2 linked regions of the Roseobacter denitrificans OCh 114 genome follow. The protein of the gene in region 1 interacts with the protein of each later gene in a pairwise test. Links are inferred from orthologs where the notes say so. Each region holds a gene or a part of one and is shown on either strand. Other genes may lie near its edges. The genes, in order: mtgA and RD1_RS15450.

Region 1 (15,688 bases):
ATGAAGATTACAACATGATGGTACGTGCACCCTACTCGCACAGCCACGAAAAACTGCGCCGCGCGGATCCCCTGTACGATCTTGTGCTGCTGACCGACTGGAACTGGCCCTACGCAGTCAAAGGACGTGGTTCTGCGATCTTCATGCATCAGTTTCGCCGCCCCGGGTTCCCGACCGAAGGGTGTATTGCCCTGTCGCGCGGGAACTTGCGCCGCATCGCCCCGCGGATCACGCTTCAGACACGGCTGATTGTACCGTAACCCCCGGTCACGCCGGAACGCGCGCCCCGAAGATCGCCGACCCGACGCGGATATGCGTGGCCCCAAAGGAAATCGCCTTTTCGAAATCGTCACTCATGCCCATGCTCAGACCCGCAAGGCCGTTGCGCTCCGCAATCTTGGCCAGCAAGGCGAAATGCAGCGACGCCTCTTCGTCAATTGGCGGAATGCACATCAAGCCCCTGACGGGCAGGTCGAGCGCGCGACACTCCGCGATAAATGCGTCGGCGTCGGACGGCGCAACACCTGCTTTCTGCGGCTCTTCCCCGGTGTTGACCTGAACGAACAGCTCCGGGCAGTGCCCTATTTCCTGCGCGAGCCGGGCACAGGTCTTGGCAAGCTTGGGCCGGTCGAGGGTATGAATGGATTGAAACAGATCAAAGGCCTGTCGCGCCTTGTTAGTCTGCAAGGGGCCGATGAGGTGCAGATCAACGCCGTCATGGTCATCGCGAAACGCGGGCCATTTGCCTGCCGCTTCCTGCACCCGGTTTTCACCAAAGCAGCGGTGGCCCTCTTTCAGCACCGCTTCCACCCGCTCATTCGGCTGCACTTTGGACACGGCAATCAGCTTGACCGACCCCCTGTCGCGCCCCGCCTGCGCCACCGCTTTTTCGATACGTTGTGAAATGTCACTCAGGCTCATCATGTCTCTCGTCTACTCTGCATGGACAACATAAACCCGTTGTCCAAAAGAAAAGGGGCGGACCCAAAGGACCGCCCCAAATTCACGATGTTACTTTCAACTTAGAAGTTGAAGATCACACCCAAGTCACCAACGGTATCGCCGAGGCTGTTTTCACCGATACCACCTTGGAGGCGTACACCGCCACCGAGGCTGTGACGGAAGCCGACGGCGTATGCAGTGTCGTCACCTTTGGTCGCTGCGAACGAGTCGTCGCTGTCGAGGCCGTTATCGGATACAACGAAACGAACGTCTGTTGCTGCACCGACTGGTACGGCAACGGATGCACCAAGCGCTACGGAGTCTTGATCATCGCTATCGGCTGCAAGCAGCGAGAATGCGAAGGAGCCGAGGTCGCCGTTGAAGGACAACGCCCAGAAGTCCGTATCGTCGAAGTCACCGCCATCAACGTTACCAAAGGCAGCACCGACACCGAAGTTGCCGAATTTGTAGCCGGCACCGATCTGGTACTCTTCTGTTGCTGAGTCCAGCGCGTTGTCAGAATAAGACGCACCGAATGTGAAATCGCCAACGGTGTAGCTGGTTTTGATCGTTGGATCGATCTCGTCGCCACCGTTGATGCCGCTGATGATGCTACCGGTTACGAAGTTGCTGGATGTTTCAGCAAAGTCTGTAAGGCCGATGCCGTTACCGTAGTAATCAACAACGTCGCCGGAGTCGATCAGGTCGGATGTGTTGCCAAGGAACACGTTGAAGCCGCCGGCGCGTACGCCAAATTCAGGCGCTTCTACGACGTTGCCGCCGCCGGAACCTTGACCGTCGCCGTTGTCGTTGGATTCCAAACGCAGACGTGCGCGGAACTCGACGCCGCCGTCTGTTTCAGTTGTACCAACAACGTTCAGGCGGAAACGCTGGTCCAGCTGTGTGTCGCTGCGATCGCCTGCATCGTCAGCGCCGTCGTTGTAAACGATACCGAAGCGACCGAAGCCGTCGAACGTGATGTCGGCGGCGGCCATTCCGGCTGTCGCGACAAGCATCGTGGATGCCATAAGAATCTTTTTCATGTCTCAATCCCTCAGGGTTAGATAGTGTCTGGGGCGTTTGTGCATCCCGGACGTGTTCATCGTAATGTCGCACGACCCCGCCAATCTCAAGCCAAGACAAAAAAAGTCTCCGAGTTTCCAAAAAGCTGGTGCTGGATTGCCACACCCCCATCAGGCCCCTTCAGAGGACCCATTTGATGCCTGCCGCTTGCGGCACCCCGGCAAGTGAAGTAAGCCGTTGTAAAAGGTCTATCGAGGCGGATTTTCGATGCAGAAGATATGGGTCACACAGATAATTACGGGCATGGCCGTGGCCGCCGCGCTGTCAGGCTGCGGCGTCGCGACTCCCTCGAATGCCGTTATCGGTCCTCAAGCGGGCGACAACTTCACCAGCCAACGCGATAGAAACCGATCGTCCGGCACCACGATCTGGGATGCGTTTCGTGCTGGCGGTGGGGAACAGACCGTCGCAGTGAACAAATACCTTTGGGCCGCATCACTCGAAGTGCTGAATTTCCTGCCCGTTGAGTCGGTTGATCCGTTCACCGGGGTCATCATTACCGGTTTCGGCACACCGCCGGGCAGCGGGCGGGCCTATCGCGCGACCATTCTGATTGATGATCCCGCACTTGACGCGCGCTCCCTGAATGTGTCGCTGCAGACACGCAACGGGCCTGCCAGCGCGCCTGCCGTTCAGGCGGTCGAAAACGCCATCCTTAGCCGGGCGCGCCAGCTGCGCATTGCGGATGATGCGCTCTAACCGGGACTGCACGTTGCAACGATGAAACGCAGCACAGGCCCGATCCAATTCCCGGCGCCGGGCTCCGCACAGATGACGGTTCCCGGCGCTCTCACGTCAAGAAGGACGCCGTCATGACGCGTTACACCCCAGCCGAAATCGAAGCACGCTGGCAAAAGGCATGGCGCGAAAACGAAGTTTTCAAAGCCATCCGCTCCGCAGACAAACCCAAGTACTACGTGCTGGAGATGTTCCCCTACCCGTCCGGGCGCATCCATATGGGACATGTGCGCAACTACACCATGGGCGACGTCATCGCGCGCTATAAGCTGGCGACCGGGCATAATGTGCTGCATCCCATGGGCTGGGACGCCTTTGGCATGCCTGCGGAAAACGCCGCCATGGCCATTGGCGGGCATCCCAAGGACTGGACCTATGGCAACATCAAGGACATGCGCGACCAGATGAAGCCGTTGGGCCTGTCCATCGACTGGTCGCGCGAATTTGCCACCTGCGATCCGGAGTATTATGGCCAGCAGCAGGCGCTGTTCCTCGATTTTCTGGAGGCGGGGCTGGTCTATCGCAAGAACGCAATCGTCAACTGGGACCCAGTGGATATGACCGTTCTGGCCAATGAACAGGTCGAGCAGGGGCGCGGCTGGCGCTCTGGTGCCTTGGTTGAGCGGCGGGAACTCACCCAGTGGTTCTTCAAGATTTCGGATCATTCCGAAGAGTTGCTGAGCGCGCTGGACACATTGGAAAACTGGCCGGCCAAAGTCCGCCTGATGCAGGAAAACTGGATCGGCAAGTCGCGCGGGCTGCAATTTGCCTTTTCGACGATTGACGGACCCGACGGCCATGACCGGATCGAAGTCTACACAACCCGGCCCGACACGCTGCTGGGTGCCTCCTTTGTCGGCATCTCCCCGGATCATCCGCTCGCCAAACTTCTCGAACGCGATAACGACAATGTAGCGGCCTTCTGTGCCGAATGCCGCAAGGGCGGCACCACCGAAGAAGCCATCGAAACCGCTGAAAAGCTGGGTTTTGATACCGGCCTCCGGGTGCGCCACCCCTTTGACACGGCTGCTGAACTGCCCGTTTACATCGCGAATTTCATCCTGATGGATTATGGCACCGGGGCGATTTTCGGCTGCCCCGCACATGATCAGCGCGATTTCGAGTTCGCAACCAAATACGACCTGCCCATTATCTCGACCTTCCTGCCGTCACAGGACGCCGATGAGGTACTGAGCGAAGCCTTCGTGCCGGCAAAAACCGAAAAAGTGTTCTATAACAGAGGCTTTGCCGGGGCGGAATTCCAGACGGGACTAGAGGCGATTGATGCCGCCATCGACTTTTGCGAAAGCAACGGCATCGGTCAGGGCGTCACAAAATACCGCCTGCGCGACTGGGGTCTGAGCCGCCAGCGCTATTGGGGCTGCCCGATCCCGGTGGTGCATTGCGACGATTGCGGCGTGGTGCCGGAAAAGAAAGAAAACCTGCCCATCGAACTGCCCTATGACGTCAGCTTTGACACCCCCGGCAACCCGCTGAACCGCCACCCCACGTGGCGCGACACACCCTGCCCCGCCTGCGGAAAACCGGCGCAGCGTGAAACCGACACGATGGACACCTTTGTCGACAGCTCATGGTATTTTGCCCGCTTCACCGCGCCGCGTGCCGAGACGCCGACCGTCATGGAAGACGCGCAATACTGGATGAATGTCGATCAATATATCGGCGGCATCGAACACGCGATCCTGCACCTGCTCTATTCACGATTCTTTGCCCGCGCCATGCAGATGACCGGCCACCTGCCCCAAAGCGCGATCGAACCTTTCGACGCGCTGTTCACCCAAGGCATGGTCACGCATGAAATCTACCAGACCCGCGACGCAAACGGTCGCCCGGTCTATCATCTGCCCGAAGATGTCACGGATGGCAGACTGGCGGATGGCACCGAGGTGGAAATCATCCCTTCGGCCAAAATGTCGAAATCCAAGAAAAACGTGGTTGATCCGCTGGGCATCATCGCAAGCTATGGCGCGGATACCGCCCGCTGGTTTGTCCTCTCCGACAGCCCGCCCGAACGGGATGTGGAATGGACGGCATCAGGCGCCGAGGCCGCCTTCAAACACCTGACCCGGGTCTGGACCCTGAGCGAACGCATCGGCAAAATGGACAAAGACGCCGCCGGGCAAGGGGATGAGGACCTGCTGCGTGCGATGCATGTCTGTATCCATGATGTGACGATGGGCATCGAATCCTTCGGGTTCAACGCGGCCATTGCCAAGCTCTACGCCTTCACCGCCAAGCTGCAGAAATCCAAGGCAGGCTACGGCGCACAACGCACTGCCATCATGACACTGGCGCAACTGATGTCCCCGATGACGCCGCACCTGGCCGAAGACATCTGGGCGCATCAGGGCGGCGACGGGCTGGTGACAACCGCGCCCTGGCCCAGGGCGGACGAGGCGATGCTGGTCTCCGATACCGTCACGCTGCCGGTTCAGATCAACGGCAAGCGGCGCGCCGAAATCGTCATATCCGCTGATTTAAGCAAGGAAGAAGTTGAAAAAATCGCCCTTGCGGACCCGGCTGTGATACGCTCCCTGAATGGGGCCACCCCGAAAAAGATCATCGTCGTACCGGGACGGATTGTGAATGTCGTCGTATAGCCGCCGCAGCCTGCTTTTCCTGCCCCTCGCTCTGGGGGCCTGCGGCTTTGCGCCGGTCTATGGAACCGGCAGCACCGGCAGCGCGCTGCAAAACGCGGTTGAGGTCAGTGACCCCAATGACGTGGACGGATACCTTGTCGTGCGCCGCCTCGAAGAGCGTCTGGGCCGCGCCGCACAACCCACTTACAAACTGACGCTGGCAGTTGACTCCAAACGCGAAGCGCTGGCGGTGAACCGAAACAGCAACATCAACCGCTACAACATCGTCGGCACGGCGAACTACGTTCTGGTCGAACAGGCGACGGGTCGGGTTGTCACGTCGGGCTCCGTCGATAACTTCACCGGCTCCTCGGCGACAGGCACGACCGTCGCGACGCTGGCCGCCGAACGGGATGCCCGCGAGCGGCTGATGTCCCTGCTCGCAGACCAGATTGTCGTCCGCTTGCTGAGCACCGATCTGACATGAAACTCTCCACCCGCGATGCTGTTTCCTACTTCGCGCGCCCTGACCCGGACAAGACCGGCATTCTGATTTACGGCGCGGACGCCATGCGCGTGGCCCTGAAACGCCAGCAATTGCTGGCCGCGCTTTTGGGCAAGGAGGCCGAGGAAGAAATGCGCCTGACGCGTCTGAACGGCGGTGATCTGCGCAAGGACCCGGCGCTTTTGCTGGATGCTGTCAAGGCCGTGGGGTTCTTCCCCGGCCCGCGCGCCGCCTTCGTGCAAGAGGCCAACGAAAACACGGCCCCCGCAATCCTGACCGCCCTCGCCGATTGGCAGCCCGGGGATGCGCAGATCATTGTGACCGCCGGGGCGCTGAAACCAACCTCGAAACTGCGCAAGGCCTTTGAGGCCCATCCGAACGCCTATGCCGCCGGAATTTACGACAACCCGCCCACACGCGCGGAAATCGAAACGACGCTGGCTGAAACCGGCCTCGCCCTGCCGACAGGTGACGTGATGGCCGCCCTCAGCGATCTGGCGCAGGCCATTGACCCGGGTGATTTTCGCCAGACCATCGAAAAACTCGCGCTCTACAAATTGCACGACCCGGCCCCGATCTCCCTGCAGGACATCGCGGCCTGCGCGCCAACCTCGACCGAGGCGGATGTGGATGATGTCCTGATGGTGGTTGCCGAGGCGCGCGCCCATGAAATCGGCCCGATGATGCAGAAACTGATCGCGCAGGGGGCCAATCCGGTCGGCCTGTGTATCGGGGCGATGCGCCATTTCCGCGCCCTGCACCGGGCGGCCTGTGATACATCCGGCAGGCCGACGATATTTGGCCCCAACCGGGATCGCATGCTGGCACAGTCGCGCAAATGGGGCGCGGCCAAACTGGAAACCGCGCTCACCGTCCTGATGGATACAGACCTGCAACTGCGCTCTGCCGGGCAACATGCGCCGGGCATGGCGCTGGTCGAACGCGCCTTTATCCGCCTTGCCATGCTGGCGCCTCGATAACCGCGAAAGGAAACGCACATGTATACGGTCATCGGCCCCGTCAAATCCCGCGCCATGCGCGTCCTGTGGATGCTCGAAGAACTGGGCGAGGCTTATAATCACATCGACGCCGCACCCCGCTCCGACGCGGCGCGCACATATAACCCATCCGGCAAGGTGCCCGCGCTGCTGGACGGCACGGAGGTGCTGACCGATTCGATGGCCATCCTTACCTATCTGGCGGATAAACACGGCAAACTCACCGCACCGGCAGGCACAATTGCGCGGGCGCGGCAGGATGCGATGACCTTCTGGCTGTTGGATGAATTCGACGCGATCCTCTGGGCCGCAGCAAAGCACAGCTTCGTGTTGCCGCAGGAACAGCGCATGCCAGCGGTCAAGGACTCCCTCAAGGCAGAGTTCAGCGCATCCGCTGATCAGCTGGCCGCAAAACTTGATGGGCCGTTTCTGATGGGTGATCAGCTGACGGTTCCGGACATTCTGGCCTGTCACTGCCTGAACTGGGCTGTCGGTGCCGGATTCCCGCGCGTGGATGACAGACTATTCGCCTATGGCAAAAACCTGCGCCAACGGCCTGCGTTTCAGGCGGCGGCTGCGAGGTAATCCACCGCCCCGCGTCCCGCCCAGCGCCCGGTCGCAAGACATGCGGTTATCAGGTAGCCGCCCGTCGGTGCTTCCCAGTCGATCATTTCCCCCGCACAGAACACACCGGGGCGCGATTTCAGCATCAGACGATCATCCATCGCCGCAAAAGGCACACCGCCAGCGGTTGAGATCGCCTCATCCATCGGTCTGAGGCCATCGTAGCGAACGGCCAGTTTCTTGAGCGTTGCGACCCAGGCCTCGCGCGACGGACGTCCCGCCGCCGTCATCTCGAAGAAGAAGGCGATCTTGGCAGGCGACAGGCGCAGGGTGTTGCGCAGCCAATGCGCCAGCCGCAGCTTGCCCGACTTGCCGGCCAGTTCCGCTGCCAGCTTTTCGGCGGTGCGATCCGGTGCAAGATCCACGAACAAAGGCGCGCCCGCGCGCAAGGCCGGCGTAAGGCTGTAAACCCCGCCACCCTCCAGCCCGGTTTGCGTGATCGCCGCCTCCCCGCGGGAGGACATGCTCCCGGCCTGCCATGCGACCGATTTCAGCGCCACACCGAAATGCGGAGCCATGTGATCGCTCCACCGGATCGACACCGCCGCATTCGACGGCGCAAAGGGGGTCAGCGCGCAGCCCTGCGCCCCAACCGCATCAGCCCATGCGCCGTCCGACCCCAGCCGCGCCCAGCTTGCACCGCCCGTGGCCAGCACGGTAACATCCGCTGTCAATTTTTGCGCTCCAGCGGGTGTCTCAAAAAGCGCTGCTTCCTGATCCCAGCCCAGCCAGCGCCAGCCGGTGCGACGCTCAACCCCCGCTGCATCCAGACGCGCCAGCCACGCGCGCAACAGCGGTGATGCCTTCATCGCCTTGGGAAACACCCGGCCCGTTGAGCCTGTGAACAAATCCTGACCAAGCCCGCGCGCCCAATCCTGCACCGCCTGCGCATCAAAGCGCGCGATCATCGGGCGCAAAGGCGCTTCAGCCTCGAAATAATGCCGCATGAACGGGGCAAAGGCTTCGTCCTTCGTGAGGTTCAGACCCGATTTGCCCGCCATCAGAAACTTGCGCCCCACCGAGGGTTTCGCGTCACAGATGATCACGCGATGCCCCGCCGCGCTGAGGGTTTCGGCCGCCATCAAACCGGCGGGGCCCGCCCCGATCACCAGTGCTGTGCTCACGATGCGAGGTCCGGCACGCCGCCCTTGATCTCCACCACACGCTGCGGATAGGGGATTTCGATGTCATTCTCCTTGAGCGTATTCCAGATCAGGAAAAGCACGTCCGACGTGAATTTGTTCGGCCCGTCGTCAAAGCCGTTGACCCAGAATTCAACCGCGAAATCAATGCCGCTGTCACCAAACCCACGCAACTCGCAATCGGGCGGGTAAGGTTCATTCAGCACACCGGGGTGCGTGGCCACTGCCGCCTCGATCAGCGCGGGCACCCGGTTGATGTCCGTATCATAGCTGACGGAAAACGGGGCCTCATAGCGGTTGGCCGATCCGCTGTCGGAATAATTCACGACCCGAGTGGTGATGAAATCCTCGTTCGGCACCACGATCCAGCGCCCGTCAAAGGTTTCCAGAATCGCCGCGCGCGCGGTCATTTTCACAATGCGACCGGATTCGCCGCCATCCAGTTCCACATAATCCCCAACCGTGGCCTGCCCTTCGATCAGCAGGATCACACCGGAGATAAAGTTCGAGGCGATCTTTTGCAGCCCGAACCCGAGGCCCACACCGACCGCGCCCCCGATAAATGCCAGCGTGCTGAGGTTGATGCCCATGATGTTCATCAACAGCAAAAACGCGATGCCAAAGATCGAAAACTCCACCACCTTGGCGATCAACTGGCGCAGCGACGGGCGCATGTCCTGCTGGCTTTCGATGAATTGCGCACTCTGTCGGTTCGACCACCCGCCGAGCCAGAACAACACGCTGCCCGCGATCAGCCCCCGGATCAGGCTCATCACCGAGAACGAGATGTTGCCGAGGCTTATGGTCGTCTCGGTCAGCTTGGCACTCACCGCATCCAGCAGACCCAGCGCATAGATCGCAGCGATGGGGATCAGCACATATTTCCCCAGCAGCTTCAGCAACGGGTCCGAAATGATGTCCCGCACCAGCGTGCGCACGGCCAGAAACAGGAACACACGTTTGCCAAAGGCGATTACCGCGCCACTGTCGAAAATCGACCGAACGACACTTTCCCCAACCGCAGTGAACACATAGGCCAGCAGCGGCAACAGCAACGGCAGAAACATCAAAACCGTGCGCCGGGACCGCGCGATGATCGACTCCGCCTCCGCCGCCGGGGTCAGCAACCGCGTCAGCGTTCCGCGCAGCCGTGCCGCAGCAATCACCGCCAGCACATAGGCAAGCACCAACAAGGCAAACTGCGACCATGCCGCCGGGCTCAGCGCCCATGACTTCGCGATCTCCCATATCTGCAACGCATAGCCCGCCGCAAGCTGCACAATTTCCGGCTGCCCGGTGAGGTCAAACTCCACAGCCGCCTCCTCTTTATAAATCCACTCATCCGCCTTGCTGTGTGCCTGCCTGTGCCCTTCAGGGCAAGGTAAATGTCTGACCGGGGGCCGCCGCAGGGCAGCGTCAGACAGCCACCCGTGGGCGGCCCGCGGCTTCGACGGTAATCATCGCCTCGACAAAGACCTCTCGCGCCTCAACCCCGGCCGTTTTTATGTCGCGCGTCACGCTTATCTGAATATCAGCCGCCCCCGCCTGCGCGGCATCGGCGCGCGCGCGTTCGGTCAGCCACGCCTCAAGCGCCACCAGAGCGGCATCGCAATCGGTGAAATCCTGCGGCCCGCTGTCAAAATGAACGCGAAACATGCCATCGGATGGCGCGGTCACACTGCCTGCCCGGCGCATTGTCACGCGCCCGACCACTGCACCGATCGCATTCGCCACCCCTGCGTGTGCGGGCAAGACCATTTCGGACCGCACAGCGCGCCCGACCGCCGGATAATAGGTTTGCGCCGACGCCCCAAGCCCCACAATCGGCACATCAAGTGCCGCATCAAACCGCAGCAGACCGCGATGCGCGCGCAACCCCGCCTGCATCAGCCCATGGCGCGCCAGATCGCCCGCTGCGCCGCCGAAATCCGCATTCTCTTCGGCAAAGGCGGCCTCCAGCAGCGCCGTAACCGTCTGCTGCGTGAGTTGATCCACGATCATCTGCGCCATGTCCTGCGCCGTTCGCGCCAGCATCTCACCCGCGCCGGAGCGTCGCCGCGCCAGCAAAACCAACGCCTTGCGTGCGGCCTCGGCATCCCAATCCGCCAGCGTCCCCAGCACATGGCTCGCATCCGACGGGGTGACACCGCCCAATTGCACAAGGCCGCGTTCCACCAACCTGTTGAGCGCGCTGTGCTCAAGGCGGGCGCGCAGAACCGCGCCCAAGGGGTGGATGCCCGTGCCGATCCGATCCAGCAGCGTTGTTTCCCGCGCGCCCAGCCCCTCGGTGGATTGCCCCCGCACAGCTTGCACAAACCGCGCGTCATGCTCGCCCGGTGCTGCGGCGCGCAGGGCAGCGTCCAGGGCAGCATGCACGACCTCGGGCGCGTGATGCGCCATCAGCGACACCGGAATGACCCGGCGCGGCCCCAGCGTGATCGCGCGCGCCAATCCCCCTGACACCATCTCGACCGCGCTGTCCCCGCCAAGGCCTGTGGTGCGCATGGCCACCGCTTCGACCATCGTACGATAGGGACCGACCCGCGCCCCCGCCGGGTCAATCGCCGGGCGACCGTTCCGGAGCAGCGCGATATCCGTCGTCGTCCCGCCAATATCACTGACCAGCGCATCCTGCGCACCCGTCAGCCACCGCGCGCCCACCAGTGACGCCGCCGGACCACTCAGGATCGTCTCAATCGGATGGTGCCGCGCCTGTAGGGCCGAAATCAGCGCGCCATCCCCGCGCACCACCATCATCGGCGCCGTGATGCCAAGGGCGCGCAGCATATCTTCCGCCCGCCCGATCAGCCGGTCAATCATCCCCACAAGCCGCGCATTCAGCAGCGCCGTCATCGCCCGTTTCGGCCCGTTCAGCTTGGCAGATAACGCATGCGACGCGGAAACAGGCCGCCCCGTCACCTCTCCTATCAGCGCGGCAACCTCAAGTTCATGCGCCGGGTTGCGCGTTGCAAATTGCGCCGCGACGGCAAAAGCGCTTACGTCTTTTGCCTGCCCCCTCAGAAACTGGCGGACCTGCTCCAGATCAAGCGCAGCCACCTCAGCCCCCGCATGATCATGCCCGCCCGAACAGATCAGCACCGGGTCGCCTTTCAGCGCGTCACGCAGGCCATGAGTGTCCAGATCACGTTCCTGAAAGCCGATCAGAATCAAAGCGATCCGCCCGCCCTGCCCCTCCACCAGCGCATTGGTGGCCAGCGTGGTCGACAGTGAGGCCATGGACACATCAGCGGGAGCAACCGCCCCGTCACGCAATACCGCCCGCACGGCGGCGCCAATGCCCTCGGCCAGATCGTGCCGCGTGGTCAGGGATTTCGCCGTGGCGATGACCTCTTTTTCATCACGGATCAAAACCGCATCCGTATAGGTGCCGCCCGTGTCCACACCCAGCAAGATCGGCATGCATTCTTCTCCTGTTACCGGGTTCGATCTAACAAAACAAAACGCGCGGTCCCGCCTGTTTGCGTCACTTCCTACCCAGTTGCGCCACCGCCCAGCGCGCCGCATCCGCCACGGCATCATCCGGATCATCCATCAACTCAGACGCGGTCTGGCGCAAAGACGCCTCACCCGAATTACCAATCGCATAAAGCACATTGCGCACGAAACGGTTGCGCCCGATGCGCTTGACCGCAGACCCCGAAAACAGCGCACGAAACGCCGCATCATCAAGTGCGGCGAGGTCGGCCAATCGGGGTGCCGTCAGTTCGGGCCGCGCCGACAGCCGCATGTCGCGCGCAGTGGTGGCAAATTTGTTCCACGGACAGACCGCCAGACAATCATCACAGCCATAAATCCGGTTGCCCAACAGCGGGCGCAAATCGGTCGGAACGGGTCCTTTGTGCTCAATCGTCAGATAGGAAATGCAGCGGCGCGCATCCAACTGGTAGGGCGCGGGAAAAGCATCCGTCGGGCAGACATCAAGACAGGCGCGACACGATCCGCAATGATCAACCTCCGGCGCGTCCGGCGCAATATCCAGCGTGGTAAACACCGCGCCCAGAAATGCCCAATTGCCCCACTCCCGGCTGAGCAGGTTCGTGTGTTTGCCCTGCCAGCCCAGACCCGCCGCCTGACCCAGCGCCTTTTCCGGCACCGGGGCCGTATCGACAAAGACCTTGACCTGCAGGTCAGCATCGGCGGCCTCAGCCATCAGCCAGCGCGCCAGCCGTTTGAGCCGTTTCTTGACCACATCGTGATAATCGCGCCCCTGCGCGTAGACCGAAATGGCCCCGCGCTCGGGCTGCTGCAGCACCGCCATCGGGTCGTGTTCAGGGCCATAGCTCTCGGCCAGCATGATCACAGAGCGCGCCTGCGGCCAAAGCTGCGTCGGGTCCCCGCGCCAATGTATCCGATCCGCCATCCACGTCATCTGACCGTGATGGCCCGCATCCACAAACGCTTTGAGCCGCGCGGCCACATCGGGCACCGCATCCGGTCGGCATATCCTGCAGGCGATGAACCCCTCTTCCAAAGCGCGCGCGACGAGCTTTTCCTTGAGGCCGCTCATGCGATCCGCAAATCAGAAATCCAGATCATTGTAATGTTTGGCGGGCGGAAAGCCCGGCACCTGATCTGCCAGAATGTTGCGAAAGGCCGGACGGGATTTGATCTTGGCATACCAGTCCTTCACCACCTCTGATCGGTTCCAATCCACGTCCGAATTGTAATCCAGCGCGCTTAGATGGGCGGCCGCCGCAAAATCCGCCAGCGTCATGGAATCCCCGGCCAACCAGCGGCGGTGATCCAGCAACCACGTCATGTAATCAAGGTGATACTTGATCGCCTTTGACCCAGCCTTGACGTTTTTACTGTCGGGATAGCCCAGTTTCATCATCTTCTTGTTGACCCGCTCATACAGCAGCTTCGACGTCACCTCATGGTGAAACTTGTCATCAAACCAGCCCACGAGGCGACGCACCTCGGCCCGCGCAATGGCATCCTTGGGCATCAGCGACGGGTCAGGCCGCGTCTCTTCGATATACTCACAAATCGCGGCACTCTCGGCCATGATCACGCCGTCAATCTTGAGCACCGGCACCTTGCCCGCCGGGTTGCGCCGCATGAATTCCGGGTCTTCTTCCCAATAGCGCTCTTCGACCAACTCAACATCAATCTTCTTTTCGGCAAGGCTGAGCCGGACCTTCCGACAAAACGGGGACAGGGGAACATGAAAGAGACGGGCCATCAGTTTTTCCACAGTGCAAAGGGTCTCTCTTCAATGCCTGCAACGGCGCGCGGATTCAACTCTCGAAACAGGCGGCGCGCCCATCTCTGCGGATCGTCGCGGCTCCGTCGATGATCGCGCGCGCGCGTTTGCGCACAAAATCAGACGGGCGCGAGGCAGACCGTGTTTTGGGGCTGGGCAAAATCGCGGCAAGCCGGGCCGCCTGCGTGGCACTCAACGCATCCGGACTGACGCCGAAATAATGCGCAGCCGCCGCTTTGACGCCAAAGACGCCCGTGTCGAATTCCGCAATGTTGAGGTAAACCTCAATGATCCGCCGCTTGGGCCACAGCCCTTCCAGAACCGGGGTCAACAAGGCCTCTGCCGCTTTGCGCGTGTAATTGCGCCCATGCCACAGGTAAAGGTTCTTGACCGTTTGCTGGCTCAGGGTCGAGGCCCCGCGCGTGCCCCCATCCTCGATCGCCTCCCGGATGGCGACCATGTCAAACCCCCAATGGGTGCAGAAATTCGCATCCTCCGCCGCCACCACCGACCGCGCCATGACCGGTGCCACATCCTCCAACGCGACCCATTCATAGGACACACCACCCAGTTTGCGCCCTTCTGCAAACATATAGGGGGTGGTCCAGGGCGGCACGAAACGGCCCAGAAACATCACCAGCAGCCCCAAGGCCACAACGACCAGCCCCACACGCACCGCAATGCGCAGGACCTTGCGCACAAGACCTTGCGATCCCGTGCGCCGTGTCGCCTTGGTTCTGGTTTTACGCTTCGCCATGGCGCCACAGTAGGCGCGTCGCCATGGCTTGTGAACCGCGCAGCGGCATCAATTATTCCGCCGGGATCGCGCCTTCTTCCAGTGCCAGCGGCGCGGGCAGATGAACCAGCATCTCCTTGGGGCAAACCTGCAGGAAATGCTGCTTCTCGATATCCCAGTGTTGCAGGATATCGCCCACGCGACGGCTGTTGGTTTCCGCCAGATGCATCTCAAGCAGCCCGCGCAACTCGGCCATCCAGTGACCTTCGCCCACCGGGCACGTCACCAGCGTTTCCATGTTCATCAGCGCCGGTGCCTTGCCTTCCGGGTCATACAAATACGCCATGCCCCCGGTCATCCCCGCACCAAAATTCGCGCCGATGTCCCCAACGATCACCGCCACACCACCGGTCATGTATTCGCAGCCGTTCGATCCACAGCCCTCGATCACCACCTTGGCACCCGAATTGCGCACCGCAAACCGCTCCCCGGCGCGCCCGGCGGCAAACAGATAGCCATCCGTCGCACCATAAAGCACGGTATTACCGATGATCGTGTTCTCCCCGGCCACAATCGGCGAGGCCATGGGCGGGCGCACGACAATCCGGCCACCGGAGAGCCCCTTGCCCACATAGTCATTGGCATCCCCGGACACCTCGAGCTTCAGCCCCGGTGCCGCAAAAGCCCCGAGCGACTGGCCCGCGGACCCGCTCAGCTTGACCGTCAGGTGATCCGGTTGCAGGTTGTTGCGCATCCCGAATTTCTTGACGATATGGCTTGAGGTGCGCGTGCCCACGGTGCGATGCGTGTTCTGAATGGCATAGGACAGCTGCATCTTTTCGCCATCCTCCAGAAAACGCTGCGCATCGCGCACGATTTCCGCATCCAGCGTATCAGGCACCGCGTTGCGCGCTCTGGCGCGGTCATAGACGATATCCGCCGCCCCATCGACCGTGATCAACAGCGGGTTCAGGTCCAGATCATCCAGATGCGCCGACCCCCGGCTGACCTGCGTCAGCAAATCGGCGCGCCCGATCACATCATCAAGGCTGCGCGCCCCGATCTGCGCCAGAATTTCGCGCACTTCGCTTGC
Region 2 (4,821 bases), 3.2 Mb from region 1 along the record:
TCCAGCGTCCAAGTGAACCCAAGGCCAGCGCCACATCCGTGCGCAGGGCGGCCATCACCGCAATGGCCCCCAGCGCATTCATCGCGAAATGCCGCCCCGGCGAGTTGATCTTGTAAAGGATCGGCACCTCGCCCATCTCAGCCCGCACCACAGTCGTGTCACCTTGCAGATCCGCGCGCATCAGTTTGAAATCATACCCGTGTTCGCCAAATGTGATGTCGCGCAACCTGCAATCCTGCGCCTTGGCCATCAGGATCGCGGATGTGTCGACATCTGCATTCAGGATCGCGACACCGTTCGGCACCACGCCCTCAAAGATGGATGCTTTTTCGACCGCAATCCCCGTGATGTCGTCGAATGCTTCCAGATGCGCCGCCGCGACCGTGGTAATCAGCGCCACATGCGGGGCGGCCATCTTGGCCAGCGGTGCGATCTCTCCGGGGTGGTTCATGCCGATTTCGATGACTGCGAATTCCGTGTCGCGCGGCATGCGTGCCAGTGTCAGCGGCACACCCCAATGGTTATTGTAGCTGGCAACCGAAGCATGCGCGCGGCCCTGATCCGACAGCATGGCCAGCAGCATCTCCTTGGTGGAGGTCTTGCCGACACTTCCCGTCACCGCGACCACCTTGCCGCCCATGCGCGCGCGGCCCGCCCGTCCGAGGTCTTCGAGTGCCCCTTGAACATCCTCGACCATCAACAGGGGCGCGTCCTCGGGCACACCGGGCGGCACATGGCTGACCAGTGCTGCCGCCGCCCCTTTGTCCAGCGCTTGTTTTACAAAATCATGCCCGTCGCGCACATCCGTAAGGGCGACAAACAAATCCCCCGCTTGCAGGGTGCGCGTGTCGATGGACACCCCCGTGGCGTTCCACTGCGACGTCGTCGTGCCGCCGGTGGCCTCTGCCGCCTCTGCGGATGTCCAAAGGGTCATGCCAGCCTCCCGTCCAGCGCGGCAACCGCCACGCTTGCCTGTTCCGCATCATCAAAGGGCAGCACATCATCACCCACCACCTGCCCGGTTTCATGCCCTTTGCCCGCGATCAACAAGGCATCCCCGGGCCCCAGCGCGTCGACCCCGCGCAGGATCGCCTCCGCCCGGTCGCCGACTTCGATCGCATCAGGCGCACCGAGCAAAACCGCCGCGCGGATGCTTGCCGGATCCTCGGAGCGCGGATTGTCGTCTGTCACAAATACCACATCCGCGTTTTCCGCAGCCGCCTGCCCCATCAGGGGGCGTTTGGTCGCATCCCGGTCCCCGCCTGCGCCGACAATGGCGATCAGACGACCGACAACATGCGGTCGCAGCGCCTTGAGTGCCGTGGCAATCGCATCTGGCGTATGGGCATAATCGACAAAGACCGTGGCCCCATTGTCGCGCGTGCCCGCAAGCTGCATACGGCCCCGCACGGTGCTCAGATGCTCCAGCGTATCAAATACATGCTGCGGGTCTTCCCCGCAGGCGATCACCAAAGCCGCCGCCAGCATCACGTTTTCGGCCTGAAAGCTGCCAATTAACCCGAGGCGGCGCACATATTGCGTGCCATGATGCATGAAGCATACCACCTGACCGGTCGAATCCACCTGGATATTGCCCAGATGCAGATCGCCACTGTCCCGCCCGACGGTGATCACGGGACAATTGCGCGCCTCGGCAATCGCGGCCATATCGACGCCCCGATCCGCGTCGATGTTGATCACGGCTGTGGCGTCTTCGGGCAGCACGCGCGCAAACAGCCCCGCCTTGGCGGCAAAGTAATCCTCGAAAGTGGCGTGGTAATCCAGATGGTCCTGCGTGAAATTCGTGAACCCGGCAGCGGCCAGCGTCACACCGTCCAGCCTGCGCTGGTCAAGCCCGTGGCTTGAAGCCTCCATCGCCGCATGGGTCACACCCTGACGCGCGGCCTCAGCCAGCGCACGGTGCAGCGTGATCGGTTCCGGCGTGGTATGGGCCAGCGGGGCGCTCCATGCGCCTTCAACACCGGTTGTGCCCAGGTTGATCGCCTCATGCCCCAGCAGCGTCCAGATTTGGCGCACGAAGGTCGCGACGGATGTCTTTCCGTTCGTCCCCGTCACGGCCACCATGGTCTTGGGCTGGCCGCCAAACCACAGGGCGGCGGTGCGCGCCAGAGCCTCTCGCGGATCGTCCGATATCACGAGCGCCGCCTCGCTTGCGCCCAGTTCGGTCGCTGCCAATTGCGCGCCCGCAGCATCCGTCAGAATGGCCGACGCACCCATGCGCAAGGCGTATTGAATAAATTCAGCTCCGTGAATCCTTGATCCCGGCAGGGCGGCAAAAAGATAGCCATCCCTGACCTCGCGGCTGTCAACCGCAAGCCCCGTCAGCGTCGCCTGCCGCCCGTTGCGCGCGGTGAGACCCAGTTGGAATAGTGTTTTCGTCTGCCCGAGCATCGCACCCGCCTTTGCGGTTTAATTACTGGTCAGCGTTATATCGCGTGTGGCCAAGGGTTCAACGGTTGGCCGCAAGCCCAGCAGCGGGGCGATGCGGCGGATCATTTCAGCCGCCACCGGTACGGCCGTCCAGCCCGCTGTCCGGCGCGGTTCATCACTGGTGGTTTCAACAGGTTCATCCAAGGTGACGATCAGCACATATTTCGGATCATCTATCGGAAAGATGGAGGCAAATGTGGCGATGACCTTGTCTTCGTAATATCCGCCCCGGCTGCCGGGTTTGTCCGCTGTGCCGGTCTTGCCGCCGACCGCATAACCTTCCACATTGCCAAAGCTGGCGGTGCCCTCGGTCACAACTTTTCTGAGCATTTCGCGCGACGCCGCAGAGGATTCTTCGCTGAACACACGCGGCCCCTTTTCGGGATTGGTCGTTTTCAGGATCGTTGGCTGCACGCGGTAGCCCCCGTTCGCGATGGCTGCATAGCCCGCGGCCAGATGCATCGGCGAGGTCGACAAGCCATGGCCATAGGAAATGGTCATCGTGCTCAGTTCAGACCAGTTGGGCGGCAGCAGGGGCCGACCGGTCGCGGCCTCGACAATTTCGAAACCGGTGGTTTCGAGCATCCCAAGCTCGTCGAGGAATGCCTTTTGCCGTTCTACGCCAATATCTTGTGCAATACGCGCCGTCCCGATGTTGGAGCTTTTGACGATGACTTTCGTGACCGACATTTCGTCCCCGTAGTTGCGGAAATCACGAATACGGTGTTTGCCCCAGCGCAGCGGACCTTTGGTGTCGATAATCGTATCAGGGTTGACCAGTCCCAGATCCATCGCCTGCGCCACGGTAAATATCTTGAAGGTCGATCCCAACTCGTAAACCCCCTGCACCGAGCGGTTGAAGAGCGGGCTGTCGGACGCATCGCCAGAGGTGGCGGGGCGTGGCCTGTCATTGGGATCAAAGGTCGGCAGCGAAACAACACTGATCACTTCGCCCGTGTGCACATCCATCAGGATCGACGTGGCCCCCTTGGCATTCATCAGTTTCATCCCGCCGTACAACACCCGTTCCGCCGCCGCCTGAACGGTCAGATCAAGCGACAGTTGCAGCGGCTCATGCGCTTTCGCGGGATCACGCAGGTAGTCGTCGAAATACTTCTCGACACCGGCCACCCCGATCACCTCGGCTGCCCGGACGCCTTCCTTGCCAAAGCTCGCTCCGCCCAGCACATGCGCCGCCAGTTGCCCGTTGGGATAAAGACGCATGTCGCGCGTGGCAAAAAGCAGCCCGGGATCGCCAATTTCATGCACCGCTTGCATCTGCTCGGGGCTGATCTTGCGCTTTACCCATAAAAACTTGCGCTTGCCGGTGAAGTCTTCGAGCAAGTCCGCCGCATCCAGATCGGGAAAGACCTTGGCAAGCTCCCGTGCGGCGTGCTCAGGGTCGATCATCTGCGGCGGCTGCGCATAAAGCGCGTGGGTTTCAAAATTCGTCGCCAGGAGGTTGCCGTGACGATCCACGATATCCGCCCGCGCCGCATGAATTTGCGCACCGGGTGCGCCGACGCGCGGCTCGGTCGGTTCCGATGTCGCCAGCATCCCCATGCGCAGGCCGACAACACCAAAGGCCACAACGAAAAACAGCCCCAGCACCAAAAGCCGCCCCTCGGCCCGCTGGCGCGCCTGATCGCGCATCTGCTCGTGGCGGATGCGGATGTTTTCCCGCTCGATCGCATCGGGGTTTTCGCCCCGGCTGCGTGCATCCAGAATGCGGGCAAGCGGGCGCAGTGGCGTGCGGATCATTGGCCGACCTCGGCGTCTGTTTCCGAGAGGTTTGCCAGTTCAACGATGTTGGCGATCTCGATCAGCGGATCCGGCGGATAGGCCACCTGATCCACATGGCCAAACTGCTCAGGGCGCAGAGGCAAAAGGCCAAGGCGGTCAAAGTTAATCTCGGCCAGATCGCGCAGCCTGTCAGGACGGTTCAGATAGGCCCATTCCGCCTTGAGCATGGACAGGCGCTCATGCGCGGCACGGATGTCCTGGCGTAATTCGCGCGTTTCCGCCAGCGCCGCTTGCGTCGCATAGTTCTCCCGGTAGGCCCAGAACGCCAATGCAATGACGCCCAATGTGGTCACAATAAACAAGAATGTCCGCATCAGTTCCCCACTTTCACGACCGGCATGCCGACCGATTTTGCATCTATCACGCCCGCTGGCGCTTGCGTGCGCACCGCGATGCGCAATTTGGCCGACCGCGCGCGCGGGTTTGCCGCGACTTCCGCGTCATCCGCCACGATCGCCTTGCGCGAGCGCAGCGTAAAAGCGGGCGCATCCCGCTGCACTTCGGGTGCGAAACGGTTCGCATTCCCGCCCGCACCTGCCCGCGCGGTCAAAAACCGCTTTACCATGC

The links.
Region 2: the proteins of mtgA (region 1) and RD1_RS15450 interact in binary tests that used the Escherichia coli proteins (3 or more experiments, as listed by UniProt). The link is inferred for Roseobacter denitrificans OCh 114 from one-to-one orthologs.

Annotation. Positions count from the first base shown.
Region 1 is NC_008209.1:43,897-59,584, forward strand. What follows is about bases 12,756-15,688. They hold mtgA (monofunctional biosynthetic peptidoglycan transglycosylase), read right to left. Parts: upstream 14,617-15,688; coding sequence 13,894-14,616; downstream 12,756-13,893. Other genes in these bases: queG (tRNA epoxyqueuosine(34) reductase QueG), read right to left, coding at 12,756-13,160; RD1_RS00260 (FtsZ-binding protein FzlA), read right to left, coding at 13,173-13,838; gltB (glutamate synthase large subunit), read right to left, coding at 14,669-15,688. In the rest of the region: RD1_RS00200 (L,D-transpeptidase family protein), read left to right, coding at 1-260; RD1_RS00205 (YggS family pyridoxal phosphate-dependent enzyme), read right to left, coding at 268-921; RD1_RS00210 (porin), read right to left, coding at 1,023-1,985; RD1_RS00215 (DUF3576 domain-containing protein), read left to right, coding at 2,233-2,724; leuS (leucine--tRNA ligase), read left to right, coding at 2,838-5,384; LPS assembly lipoprotein LptE, read left to right, coding at 5,371-5,850; holA (DNA polymerase III subunit delta), read left to right, coding at 5,847-6,848; RD1_RS00235 (glutathione S-transferase family protein), read left to right, coding at 6,867-7,451; RD1_RS00240 (TIGR03862 family flavoprotein), read right to left, coding at 7,430-8,614; RD1_RS00245 (mechanosensitive ion channel family protein), read right to left, coding at 8,611-9,945; RD1_RS00250 (hydantoinase/oxoprolinase N-terminal domain-containing protein), read right to left, coding at 10,049-12,052; more of queG, read right to left, coding at 12,117-12,755. UniProt on the Escherichia coli protein: Peptidoglycan polymerase that catalyzes glycan chain elongation from lipid-linked precursors. May play a role in peptidoglycan assembly during cell division in collaboration with other cell division proteins.
Region 2 is NC_008209.1:3,228,551-3,233,371, forward strand. What follows is about bases 1,822-4,821. They hold RD1_RS15450 (peptidoglycan D,D-transpeptidase FtsI family protein), read right to left. Parts: upstream 4,213-4,821; coding sequence 2,431-4,212; downstream 1,822-2,430. Other genes in these bases: RD1_RS15445 (UDP-N-acetylmuramoyl-L-alanyl-D-glutamate--2,6-diaminopimelate ligase), read right to left, coding at 1,822-2,412; RD1_RS15455 (cell division protein FtsL), read right to left, coding at 4,209-4,568; rsmH (16S rRNA (cytosine(1402)-N(4))-methyltransferase RsmH), read right to left, coding at 4,568-4,821. In the rest of the region: murF (UDP-N-acetylmuramoyl-tripeptide--D-alanyl-D-alanine ligase), read right to left, coding at 1-934; more of RD1_RS15445, read right to left, coding at 931-1,821. UniProt on the Escherichia coli protein: Essential cell division protein that catalyzes cross-linking of the peptidoglycan cell wall at the division septum. Required for localization of FtsN.